3 regions of the Bradyrhizobium sp. AUGA SZCCT0105 genome follow, and region 2 is predicted to be linked to each of the others. Evidence: riboswitches for the same ligand, from Rfam matches in the RefSeq annotation. Region 2 holds a riboswitch; each other region holds the start of a gene.
What was found. Region 2 has a riboswitch for cobalamin ahead of JQ573_RS20850 (TonB-dependent receptor). Riboswitches for the same ligand answer to the same signal wherever they lie in the genome.

Region 1 (4,092 bases), on a different contig from region 2:
GGCGCGCCGTCAAGCGATGCAAATGGCCGTGCGCGATCCGGCCCGTCGGTGCGCCCGATGTGGATTTCGTAGGCGCTGATCGGTTGATGGGTCGCAGCGTGCACCGCGTTGACGCGGGTCAGCGTCTTCTGTTCGGTCATGGTCGTCGTGACATCGAGCAGCCCGAGGCCAGGCGTTTCGCCGGCGAGCCCCTCGATCCCGTCAGGATCGGCGACGCTTTGCCCAAGCATCTGGTATCCGCCGCACAGGCCGAGGATGTGGCCGCCGCGGCGATGATGCGCCAGCAGGTCGATGTCCCAGCCTTGCGCACGCAGGAAGGCAAGATCGCCGCGGGTCGATTTCGAGCCGGGCAGGATGACGAGCTTCGCGTCGCCCGGAATGGCTTCACCCGGCCGCACCATCACGAGATCGACGCCGGGTTCGAGCTTCAGCGGATCGAGGTCGTCGAAGTTAGCGATCCGCGACAGCGCCAGAAACGCGATCTTGCACTGGCCGGGCTTGCGCGCCTCGCCGAGCCCGAGCGCATCTTCGGCAGGTAACTCACCGGCGCGAGCGAACCAGGGCAGCACGCCGAAGCCGCGCCACGCGGTCCGGGCTTCGATCAGGCGGTAGCCGTCGTCGAACAGCGTCGGATCGCCGCGGAACTTGTTGATGACAAAGCCCTGGATCATCGCAGTATCATCAGGATCGATCACAGCCTGGATGCCGACGAGCTGCGCGATCACGCCGCCGCGATCGATGTCGCCGACCAAGACTACGGGCACGTCGGCCCTGCGCGCAAAGCCCATATTGGCGATGTCTGACTTGCGCAGATTGACCTCGGCAGGACTGCCGGCGCCTTCGACCAGCACCAGGTCGGCGCGCGCCTTCAGGCGCCCAAAGCTCTCCAGCACCGCGCCCATCAGCGATGGCTTCATGGCGGCATATTCGCGCGCGCGTGCGGTCGCGATCCGCTTGCCGTGCACGATGACCTGCGCGCCGACGTCGGTCTCCGGCTTCAGCAGCACCGGGTTCATGTCGGTGTGCGGCTCGACGCCGGCGGCAAGCGCCTGCAAGGCTTGCGCGCGGCCGATCTCGCCGCCGTCGACGGTCACGGCGGCGTTGTTGGACATGTTCTGCGGCTTGAACGGGAGCACGCGCAGGCCGCGCCGTCTTGCGGCACGCGCAAGGCCGGCGACGATGAGCGACTTGCCCACGTCCGAGCCGGCTCCCTGGATCATCAATGCGCGCGCCATGGTGATGTCTGTCAGAACTCGACGCCCGGCTGGGCCTTGATGCCGGACCGGAAGGGGTGCTTGACCAACGTCATCTCGGTGACGAGATCGGCGATCTCGATCAATTCGTCCTTAGCGTTGCGCCCGGTGAGCACGACATGCGTCATCGGCGGCTTCGACGTGGTCAGGAAATCGACGACATCGGCGATCGCCAGATAGTCATACCGAAGCGCGATGTTGATCTCGTCGAGCACGACCATCCGCAGGCTCGGATCCGCGATCAGCTGCTTGGCCTTTTCCCAGCCGGCTTGCGCTGCCGCGATGTCGCGGGCGCGATCCTGCGTCTCCCAGGTAAAACCTTCGCCCATCGCATGGAATTGACAGAGATCGCCGAAATGCCCGGTGAGCAGGCGGCGCTCGCCGGTATCCCAGGCGCCCTTGATGAATTGCACCACGGCGCAGGGAAAGCCGTGCGCCACGCAGCGCACGATCATGCCGAAGGCGGAGGAGGATTTTCCTTTGCCGGCGCCGGTATGAACGATGATCAAGCCCTTTTCACCGCTCTTGGTCGCCATGATCTTGTCGCGGGCGACCTTCTTTTTCGCCATTTTGGCCGCGTGGCGCGCATCCAATGAAGGGTCGGTGCCGACGTCGCGATCTTCAGCGTCGTTTCCATCAGAAATCATCACGTTCCTTCGGCTTGACAAGTGCGAGGCTAGGCCGAATGGTGACCCCGCGTTGGTTCCTGTCCTACGACAGGCGAAGAGGGAATGCGATAGGGCTCAGACCGCTGGGTTTGCCCAAAGCGCAGCCGCCCCCGCGACCGTGACCGGAGAGATGCCCAAGCCACTGATTCCCTGATGGAGTCGGGAAGGTGGGCATCAAGGGAGAAATCCTACTCCGCAAGCCGGGAGACCTGCCGACGCGATGTGTTTGAGACCGGCGGACGGGGTGTTCCGCGACGGGGAACGAGCCTGTTCACGTCAGGTTCGTGTGCCTCATCGCTTCCCGCAGTCAATCCAGGAAGGGCGATGAGCGTTACACTTCATGTCTGTATCACGTGCCGCGCCGGCCAGACGCTCGCCGAAGGCGAGCTCGCGCCCGGTGCGCGCCTGCATGCCGCGCTTGTTGAGGCCGGTGTGCCCGATGACGTCAATCTGGTTCCGGTCGAATGCCTGTCGGCCTGCAGCCAGGGCTGCTCGGTCGCGCTCAGCGCGCCGGGGCGGTGGTCCTATGTGTACGGCCGCCTGTCCGCTGATCATGCCAAGGATGTGATCGCCGGCGCCTCTGCCTATGCCGCGGCGCCTGACGGCATCGTGCCGTGGCGCAGCCGTCCCGAAATCTTCCGCAAGCAATCGCTTGCCCGCATCCCACCCATCGCCATCGTGCCGGAGGCCGCAGAATGATGACGCTCGCCAAGGTTCCGGTCACCGTCGTGACCGGCTTTCTCGGGTCCGGCAAGACGACGCTGATCCAGCATCTGATCCGGAATGCCAACGGCAAGAAGCTCGCGGTGCTGGTGAACGAATTCGGCAGCGAGGGCGTCGACGGCGACATCCTGAAGTCGTGTGCGGACGCCAATTGCCCGACCGAGAATATTGTCGAGCTCGCCAATGGTTGCATCTGCTGCACTGTCGCCGACGATTTTATCCCGGCGATGGAGCAGTTGCTCGCGCGCCCTGTGAGACCCGATCATATCGTGATCGAGACATCCGGCCTCGCGCTGCCGAAGCCGTTGCTGAAGGCGTTCGACTGGCCGGAGATCCGCTCGCGGATCACGGTCGACGGCGTGATCGCGCTGGCCGATGCGGAGGCCGTTGCCGCGGGTCGCTTTGCGCCTGACCCGGCCGCGGTGGATGCGCAGCGCGCGGCAGATGAGAATCTCGACCACGAGACGCCGCTGTCCGAAGTGTTCGAGGACCAGATCGCCTGCGCCGATATCGTATTGCTGACCAAGGCCGATCTCGCCGGAGCCGAGGGGATCAAAGCGGCCAAGGCGCTGATCTCGGCCGAGATGCCGCGCGAGGTGCCGATGTTGCCCATCGTCGACGGCGCGATCGACGCCCGCGTGATCCTGGGCCTCGAAGCTGCGGCAGAGGACGACCTCGCGTCGCGGCCGTCCCACCATGACGGTGAGGACGAACACGAGCACAACGACTTCAATTCCGTGGTGATCGATCTTCCGGAGATCGCGGATGTCGATGCGCTGATCGCGTCGATCAAGGGGCTGGCGCGCGAGCAGAACGTGCTGCGCGCCAAGGGCTACATCGCGGTCGAAGGCAAGCCGATGCGGTTGCTGGTGCAATCGGTCGGCGAGCGGGTCAGGCATCAGTTCGACATGCCCTGGGGCGCGCGGGCGCGGCAGTCAAAGCTCGTCGTGATCGGCGAACACGGCGACATCGACGAAGCCGCGATCAGGGCGCGACTAGGTGTCTGATGCACGTCGTCTTCCACGAGAGCCGCGGCCTTGAGGAGACCGCGACGCCAAGGGACCTCGGCCAGGATCCGGCCGATCTCGTGGTGTTGTCGTTTTCCGACAGCGATCTCGCCGCGTTCGCGGCCGGCTGGCGGCGGGGTCGCGCCGCGTTGCCGTCGCTGCGGCTCGCCAATCTTGCGGAGCTGCGCCACCCGCTGTCGGTCGATACCTATATCGAGCGGACGCTGTCGCAGGCGCGCGGCATCCTGGTGCGGCTGATCGGCGGCGAACCCTATTGGTCATACGGGGTGGCCGCGGTGCATCGTTTGGCGAAGGAACGCGGCATCGCTCTGGTGGTGCTGCCGGCGGATGGCCGCGACGATCTGCGGCTGGATGAATTCTCGACCCTGCCGGTCTCGACGCTGCGCCGTCTGAAGGTGCTGTGCGACAAGGGCGGCCCCG
Region 2 (4,092 bases):
TGCTCGGCGCCGATATGCAGCGCGTATTGGGTCTCGTTGCTGTCGAGCGGCGCCGCCTGCGTGTCGAACGCAAACGGTGCATTCGGATCGTAGCGGTCGCGTGCCGACACGCTCGTGTTCTGGACGCGCGCGCCGTAGGAGAAGTCGGTCGTCGGCAGCAGGCCGATCGTGTGCTGCCAGTACCCGGCGACGGTCTGCTGCTCGATATTGTAGATGTGGTAGGGATCGACGCCCTGATAGGCGCCGCGTGCCTCGCGGAACGTCGAATCGTAATAGTCGATGCCGGTCAGGATCGTGGACGGCATCCCGAGCATGACGTTCTTGACGCTGAGGCGCGGCGTGATCGACCAGGTCTGCAGCGCGGCATCATTGTAGGTCGAGGCGAAGCTGATCGTCGGCACGGTGCCGAAGAAGCCGCTTTGCGTCTCGCGCTGGCGCCAGCCGCCATCGACGATGAGGTCGACGCCGTTCATCAGCGTCTTGGTGAAGCCGGCAGTGACGCTGGCGGTTTGCTGATTGGCGTAGTCGAACGGCGTCGCCGCGCCGCGGCGGTCGGTGAGCAGCTCGTTGACGCCGATCGACGGATCGACCAGCCGTCCGCCGGGCAGGCCGAGCTTCTGGTCGCTGCCGGTGACGGTGAGGAAGGCGGTGAGATCCGATGTCGTGTAGTTGACGTTGCCGACGGCGTTGCGCTGGTCGAGCGCGTTGTTGACGCGGTAGCCGTCGGACTTGATGCCGTTGCCGTAGAACGAGGTCGACCACGGTCCGGAATTGAGTGCCGCGGACACCGCGGCCATGCGGGTGTTGAACGAGCCGAAGCCGCCTTCGGCCCGGATCGTGGCCGGCGGACCGCCGGCGCCGGTCTTGGTGATGATGTTGACCACGCCGCCTACCGCGTTGTCGCCGTAGAGAACCGCGCCGCTGTTGCCGCGCGTGATCTCGATGCGTTCGATCGAATCGAGCGGGATCGTGGTGAGATCGAAGCCGGCCTTGTCGACGTCGTTGAGGCGGCGGCCGTTGAGCAGGAACAGGGTATTGTCGGAGGCGAATGCGCCGAAGCCGCGCAGGTCGACCGCGGTCTTGGCGCCGTTCGGGCCGCCATAAAGCGATTGCAGCTGCACGCCCGGCGCCTGCGCGAGAATCTCGGGCAGCGACGGCACCGGCGAATGCGCGATGTCGTCGGCCGTGATCACCGTCGAGGAAGAGCCGACGATGCCGGCGAACTGGCGGCCGCCGCCACCGGTGCCGCCCGTTCCGGTGCCGCCCGTTCCGGTGGCCAGTCCGGTCCCTGTCGTGTTCGATCCTGCTCCGCTGCCCACATTGTTGCCTTGCGCGGTGCCCGGCGCCGGGCGGCGCGGCGCCGGCGCTTCGTCAGCGGCCGGCTTGGCGCGCGTAAAATTCTGGTCGCCCGGCTTGGTGATTTCGATGGCCGGCAGCTGATTGGGAGAGGGCACCTGCTGCGCCCGTGCGGTCGAGAGAACGATTGTCGGCGCGATCATCGTCGACGCGAGCAGAAGCGCGCGGCGGCGCCGGGAGGAAGAGTTGGAGAACATCTAAGTGAGACCTCGGTAACGTCAGTGGCACGTCACCGCGAACCAGTCTCACCATCGTGCTCGCAGGCTCAGCTGCTTGCAGCCTCAAGTGAAGCTCATGCCTGTACTCCCCGACCGGCATCTTCGCGTGTGACCACGGCTGACGGCAGGTCTCCTGGCTCGCGGGTCGTTACCCTTCGTCGCCTTCCCAGGACCGAGATTCCCAGTGGCCTGTGACGAAGGATTCACCGCATACAGTTGCGGGGGCAGCCGCGGCGTTGGGGAAGTTTCCCCGCACCGCATTCCCTTTTCATCTCATGAAAGAACCGTCATGTTCATCTAGGGTTCGGCTGGGCAGCAAAGTCAATCCGGCGGAGGTCGGGCGGCTGCCAGGTGGCCACGGTTTTTGTTGAGTGTCGCTTGTCTGCCACGGCGATCGCTGTAAGAGCATGGATCCAATGAGCGTGCAGGATTTTGCCTTGGCGGCCGAGGTCGCGGCGCGGCGCCGGTGGGGCGCCACCGCGGCGCTGCTCGCGCTCGTGGTGCTGCTGCTGGTGCTCTCGCTCGGCATCGGGCCGGTGCGGCTGTCGCCGCTTGCGGTGATCGAGGCGCTGTTCGGCGGCGGCAGCGACGTGGCGCAGGTGATCGTGCGCGAGATCCGGCTGCCGCGCACCATTCTGGCATTCGCGATCGGCGGTATTCTCGGGCTATCGGGCGCAGCGCTGCAGGGCCTGCTGCGCAATCCGCTGGCCTCGCCGTCGCTGTTCGGCGCGCCGCAATCGGCGGCATTCGGTGCAGTGCTGGTGATCGCGCTGGGCGTGGCCGATGTGCGTTCCTATGCACTGCCGGTGGTGGCGATCATCGCCGCGTTCGGTTCAGTGTTCGCGCTGCTTGCGATCGCCGGCCGCAATGCCGGGCTGCTGATTCTGATCCTCGCGGGACTCGCGATCTCGAGCTTTGCGGGAGCTGCGACGGCGCTGGTGATGAATCTCTCCAGCAATCCGTTCGTGGTGCTGGAGATCGCATTCTGGCTGCTCGGTTCGCTGGAGGACCGCAGCTTCCAGCACGTGGCGCTGGCGCTGCCCTTCATCATCGCGGGCGCTGCCGTCCTGCTCAGCCAGGCGAACGCGTTCCGCGCGCTGACGCTCGGCGAGGAGGCGGCGCAGAGCCTCGGCGTCGATGTCGGACGGCTAAGGTTGCTTGTGATCACGGGCGTGGCGCTCGGTGTCGGCGGCGCGGTCGCCGTTACCGGCACGATCGGCTTCATTGGCCTCGTCGCGCCGCATCTGATGCGCCCCCTGATCGGTCACGATCCGGCGCGGCTCCTGGTGCCGAGCGCGCTCACCGGTTCGGCGCTGCTGCTCGCCGCCGATATCGCGGTGCGCATCATCCCCTCGACGTCGGATATCAAGGTCGGCGTGCTGACCTCGATCATCGGCGTGCCGTTCTTCCTCTATCTGATCATGCGCGAACGCCGCGCGCTCGGCGGAGGCGTGGCATGACGCTACTCTCCGCCACCGCTCTCAACGCTTCTCTCGGCAGCCGCAAGGTGCTGCACGATGTCTCGCTGTCGCTGGAAGCGGGCCATCTGGTCGCGCTGGTCGGCCCGAACGGCGCCGGCAAGACCACGCTGCTGCGCGCGCTCGCTGGACTAATTCCATCCGGTGGCGACATCAGGATCGACGGCGACGCGCTGGCCTCGCTGTCGCTGCGCGATCGCGCGAAGCGCTTTGCGTATCTGCCGCAGGGGCACACGGTGCACTGGCCGCTGCCGGCGCGCGATATCGTGGCGCTCGGTCGCTATCCGCATGGCGCGACCGATCCGGCGCGGCTGTCGCCGAGGGATATCGAGGCGGTGCTGCGGGCGATGCAGGCGGTCGACGTCACCGAATTCGGCGATCGCCGCGTCACCGAGCTCTCCGGCGGCGAGCGCAGCCGCGTCGCGCTGGCCCGGGTGCTGGCGGTCGAAGCGCCGGTGATTCTCGCCGACGAGCCAACCGCCTCGCTCGATCCGCGTCATCAGATCGACGTGATGCAGAAGCTGCGCAACGTCGCCGACACCGGCGTGCTCGTCATCGTGGTAACGCACGATCTCGGGCTTGCCGCGCGCTTTGCCGATCACGTGCTGGTGCTGTCGGACGGGCGGCTGGCGGCGCAAGGCGCGCCCGCTGAAGCGCTGTCCGAGAGCGTGCTGGCTAGCGTGTTCCGCGTCAGCGCCTACCGCGCCGAATTTCAGCGCGAGGCCGTCATCGTGCCATGGGCGGATGTCTGATGAGGATGCAGCGTCTCGCAGCGATGGCCGCAGCGGCATGGCTGATCTTGTGCGCTGCCGCGTCCGCCGCCGGACCGCGCATCGTCTCGATGAATGTCTGCAGCGACCAGCTCGTGCTGTCGCTGGTCGACCCGGACCAGATCCTGGGCCTCAGCCGCTTTTCCCGTGATGCCTGGCAATCCTGGGCCGCCGAGCAGGCGCGAAACTATCCACTTCTGTCCGGCGAGGCCGAGGACGTACTGCTGCTCAAGCCCGACCGCGTCGTGGTCAGCCTGTTCGACAAGCGCG
Region 3 (4,092 bases), on a different contig from region 2:
GACGAGGCCAGAGATGAACCACATCGCGAAGAAGAGACACGTCGCAATGCCGATCCAGCGATGGACGACATAAAGCCATCGCCGCGCTCGCCGGATCAGAGCGTTGCGCATGGTCAGAACTTCACGTTGACGGACAATTCGGCGGTGCGCGGCATGCCGAGCAGCCACTGCCCCGTCCCGTTCGAGGTCACCGCGTAGACCTTGTCGAACAGATTGTAGACGCGGAACGCAACCGTGGTGCGATCATCGGGCTTCCACCTGATGCCGCCATTGACCACATTGTAGCCCGGCCGCAGCTGGGTGTTGGCGAGATCGGAGTACATCGCGCCGACGATCTGCACGCCGCTATAAACCGACCAGTTCGGCGCGAAGTCCCAGGTCAGCCAGACGTTCGAGACCTGCTGCGGAACGTTGACCGGAACATTGCCGTTGTAGCTGACGACCTTGCCGCCGACCACCTGGCTGTTGTTGTCGTATCGGGCACGCAGCAGCGCAAGATTGGCGTCGACGCGCCAGCCATCGTTCAGCGCGAGCCCGATCGATCCTTCGACCCCGCGTGATGATTGTTGGCCGATCTGCAGTGCCAGGCCGGCAGTGGGATTGCTGGGATCGGGAATGGTCAGGCCGGTCTTGACGATCTCGTACCCTGCCAGCGTCCACTCGCCGCGGCCGCCCCAGAACGACTGCTTGACGCCGATCTCGGTCTGCTTGCCGGTCGCGAGCTGGAAGGTTTTTTGCGAGGTCGACAGCGAGATCAAATTGCTGACCGGATCGAAGCCGACCGCGTACTGACCATAGAACGCGAGGTTCTTGATCGGCTCGTACACCAACCCGGTTCGCCAGCTGGTGCCCGACAGCGTCGTTTCAAAACTGTTCGCCGGCGTCTTGTAGTCGGTGCGATCGACCTCGGGACGATCGTACCGGACGCCGGTGACGAGCGACAATTGATCGGTCAGCGACAGACGATCTTCGGCAAACAGCGCGTATTGATTGACGATCGCGTTGAAGCCCGGCGTCGTCGCCGTGGTCGTCGCGAAAAACGATCCGGGATCGAACACGTAAGGATTGACCGACGACGCGCCGCCATAGGGCGAGTTGTTGGTGTGGGCGAAGTCGATCCGGTTGACGTCGAACCCGGCAACGAACTGGTTCGCGAGCCCGAGGACGTGACCGCTGAAGGTCGCATCCATCCGGTTGCCGAGCTGCTTCTGGTCGTGGAAGATCTCGATGTAGCTGGAGCGGTCGATCAGCTGGGTCTTCGGGTTCCAGGTGTAGTTTTCGATATCGCGCCAGTGCCGCTCGCTGGTCAGGTAATACAGCGTGTTGTTGATCTTGATGCCGTCGGCGACGTCCCACTCGGTCTTGAGCTGGGTCCAGCTGTCCTGGTAGCGAATTGCGCTGTCCAATGCGTTGTAGTTCTTGAAGCGCAGCGCGTCCTGAATCGAGCCGTTGATCAGCGGCGTGCCGAAATAGCGCGACGGGCTGCGGTCGCCATAATCCTCTGACAGCGTGAAGGCGAGATTGTCCGATGCCTGCACCCGCACGGCGGCGGAGACCACCGCATTCGAGGTCTTGTCGCGATCGACCCAGCCGTCCGATATGTTGCCGGTGGCGTTGATGCGGTAGGACACATTGGGACTGATCGGACCGGTGCTGTCCACCGACAGCCGTCGCGTCATGTTGCTGTCGAGCGAGACCTCGGCCTCGTTATAGGGCATGCCCTGCGGCTTCTTCGGAACGACGTTGATGACGCCGCCAATCGCGCCTTCGCCATACAGCACCGAGGCCGGGCCACGCAGCACCTCGACCCGCTGGGTCGACCAGGTGTCGTAGGGGAACGTCAGGGTGCCCGAGCCGATATAGAAGCGTGTGCCGTCATACAGCGTCATCACCGAGTTGCTGCCGGCAAAGCCGCGGGTGCTGAACGACAGGCCGCCATTGCCGGGCGCCGGCGTCGCGATGAACCCGGCCGCGTTCTGGGTGACGGCATCGAGCACATTATGCTGACCGCGCTCGGCGATGGTCTGCGACGAGATGATCTCGACGCTGGCCGGCGTCTGCAGCGGCGTCAAATTGAGGCGACTGCCGGTGCCTCCCTGTGTGGTGGCGTTGAGCGTCGGCGATGCCGATCCCGAAGCGCCCGACGCTGCAGCACGGGGCGCGCCAGCGGTTACCGCCGTTGCAGGTCTGGCGCGCGGCCGCGACGACGTCGCCGAGTTGCGGCTTCGCGCCGCAGGCTTGGGCTTTGCGGATGTCGAGGGTGCGACCTCGATCGGATCGAGCGTGGTGGGTGGAGATGTTTGTGCCGAACCTTCAGCCGGCAGCAGCAGCGATGACAGGGAGCAAACGAGACCGAGGCGCCAACGGCGCGCGGCGGGAGTTGACGGAGACATGGAAAGACTCGCGGTAACGTGGCACGTCACCGCGAACGCGGACTGGCGCATTGCCCCAGAGGCAGTGCTCCGATCCCACCAGGACGCCCCCGCCCGATGTGCTCGCGTGTGACCACGACTGACGGCAGGTCTCCTGGCTCACGGGTCATCGCCTGTCGACGCCTTCCCGGGCGGAGTGGCCCAGTGGCAAATTGACGAAAGGCTCGCCGTTTACAGTTGCGGGGACAGCTGCGGCATTGGGGTTACCCTCGCACCGCATTCCCTTTTGATCCCCGAAGGGAACCGTCGAGCGAAACGATAGGTGGTGCGGGATGGGCTGTCAATTCGATGCGATTGTCGCACACATGCTTTGCGGGATGATGCTGCGGCGATGACACAGCCCGGCCACATCTACTGCTGACGCGGAGAGGTAACCCGTCATCCTGAGGAGCGCGGAACGCGCGTCTCGAAGGATGCGCGGCCCGGCTGGTGGCCGTCGACCCTTCGAGACGCGCTTCGCGCTCCTCAGGGTGACGGAAACGTAAGCTCACATCACCCTGCTTCGACACATCCCTGCATCACCTCATCGATCTCGGCCCGCGACAGCGCGCCCATCTCGGCGATGAACACGACTCGCGTGCGTGGCACGCCGGGCGCCGGCACGCCGCCGGCAGCCAGTGTCGCGCGTCCGCCGGCGAGTTGAAATACCGTCAGCCGTCCCGGCTGCTCCACCGTCTCGAACAATCCCTTCGCCCGCGCCAGCTTCGGCGCCAGTCTGCCGATCGCCTGCTGCAAGCGCGGCAACGCTACCTTCCGCTCCGAGGTCCAGCTCAGCGTCTCGAACCGATCGGACGTCGGCCGTCGCGGCGCGGTCTCGCGCAGCGTCGGCACATGATCGAGATCGGCCGGAAACACCAGCTCGGCCGGCACCTCGCCATGCAGGGCAGCAACGATGACCGCAGCCGGACGCACTGTCCGCACGGCATCGCGGATCGCCGCGCACGCGGCTGCATCGGCCAGATCGACTTTGCTCAGCGCCACCACATCGGCCGCGCGCAGCTGCGAGCGCAGCAGCGCATCGTTCAGCATCGCCACCGGCTGCGTCGCGTCGACCACGCACAGCACGGTCTCCAGCGGCGCCTCCTTCCAGATCACCGGATCCATCAGGTTGCGCACGATGTCGGCGGGATCGGCGATCCCGCTGGTCTCGATCACGATGAATTCGGGACGCGGATCACGCCGCAGCAAGGTTGCGAGCGTGCGCAGCAGATCGCCTTCCAGCGTGCAGCAGATGCAGCCATTGCTCAGGCTGACCACGCCGTCGCTGGCGCCGGCAATCAGCTCCGCGTCGATATTGATCGCGCCGAAATCGTTGACCACGGCGGCGATGCGCCGGCCTTGCGCATGCGCCAGCAGATGGTTCACGACCGTGGTCTTGCCCGCCCCGAGAAAACCCGCGACCAGCAGGATCGGGACCGCCACATCAGCCCCCAGTGACCGGCCGGCGCACCGGCCGGCCCGGCCGTGCCGCGACGTCGAGCACGCCATCATTGATCAGCGGCTGACCGCTGACCACGAGATGCCGCACGCCTTCCGCCGGGCGGTTCATCGCGGAGAAGGTCGCGCGATCGCTGAGCGTCTCGAAGTCGAACACCACGACGTCGGCGTCGGCGCCGACCTGCAACCTGCCCTTGGCGCGCATCGCCGGCGTGCTCGCGGA

Region 1: linked by a shared signal. The riboswitch ahead of JQ573_RS08390 (DUF1636 domain-containing protein) and the one ahead of JQ573_RS20850 (TonB-dependent receptor) in region 2 are both predicted to bind cobalamin.
Region 3: linked by a shared signal. The riboswitch ahead of JQ573_RS32060 (TonB-dependent siderophore receptor) and the one ahead of JQ573_RS20850 (TonB-dependent receptor) in region 2 are both predicted to bind cobalamin.

The regions. Positions count from the first base shown of each region.
Region 1 covers NZ_JAFCMK010000001.1:1,855,463-1,859,554, forward strand. Annotated here, with positions in the region: gene JQ573_RS08380 (cobyric acid synthase) at 1-1,235, opposite strand, end outside; gene cobO (cob(I)yrinic acid a,c-diamide adenosyltransferase) at 1,247-1,900, opposite strand; cobalamin riboswitch at 1,937-2,153, shown strand; gene JQ573_RS08390 (DUF1636 domain-containing protein) at 2,246-2,620, shown strand; gene cobW (cobalamin biosynthesis protein CobW) at 2,617-3,651, shown strand; gene cobN (cobaltochelatase subunit CobN) at 3,651-4,092, shown strand, end outside.
Region 2 covers NZ_JAFCMK010000004.1:277,084-281,175, forward strand. Annotated here, with positions in the region: gene JQ573_RS20850 (TonB-dependent receptor) at 1-1,499, opposite strand, end outside; cobalamin riboswitch at 1,680-1,878, opposite strand; gene JQ573_RS20855 (iron ABC transporter permease) at 1,991-3,034, shown strand; gene JQ573_RS20860 (ABC transporter ATP-binding protein) at 3,031-3,804, shown strand; gene JQ573_RS20865 (ABC transporter substrate-binding protein) at 3,810-4,092, shown strand, end outside.
Region 3 covers NZ_JAFCMK010000008.1:223,133-227,224, forward strand. Annotated here, with positions in the region: gene JQ573_RS32055 (PepSY domain-containing protein) at 1-111, opposite strand, end outside; gene JQ573_RS32060 (TonB-dependent siderophore receptor) at 114-2,393, opposite strand; cobalamin riboswitch at 2,499-2,695, opposite strand; gene JQ573_RS32065 (GTP-binding protein) at 2,925-3,854, opposite strand; gene JQ573_RS32070 (amidohydrolase family protein) at 3,856-4,092, opposite strand, start outside.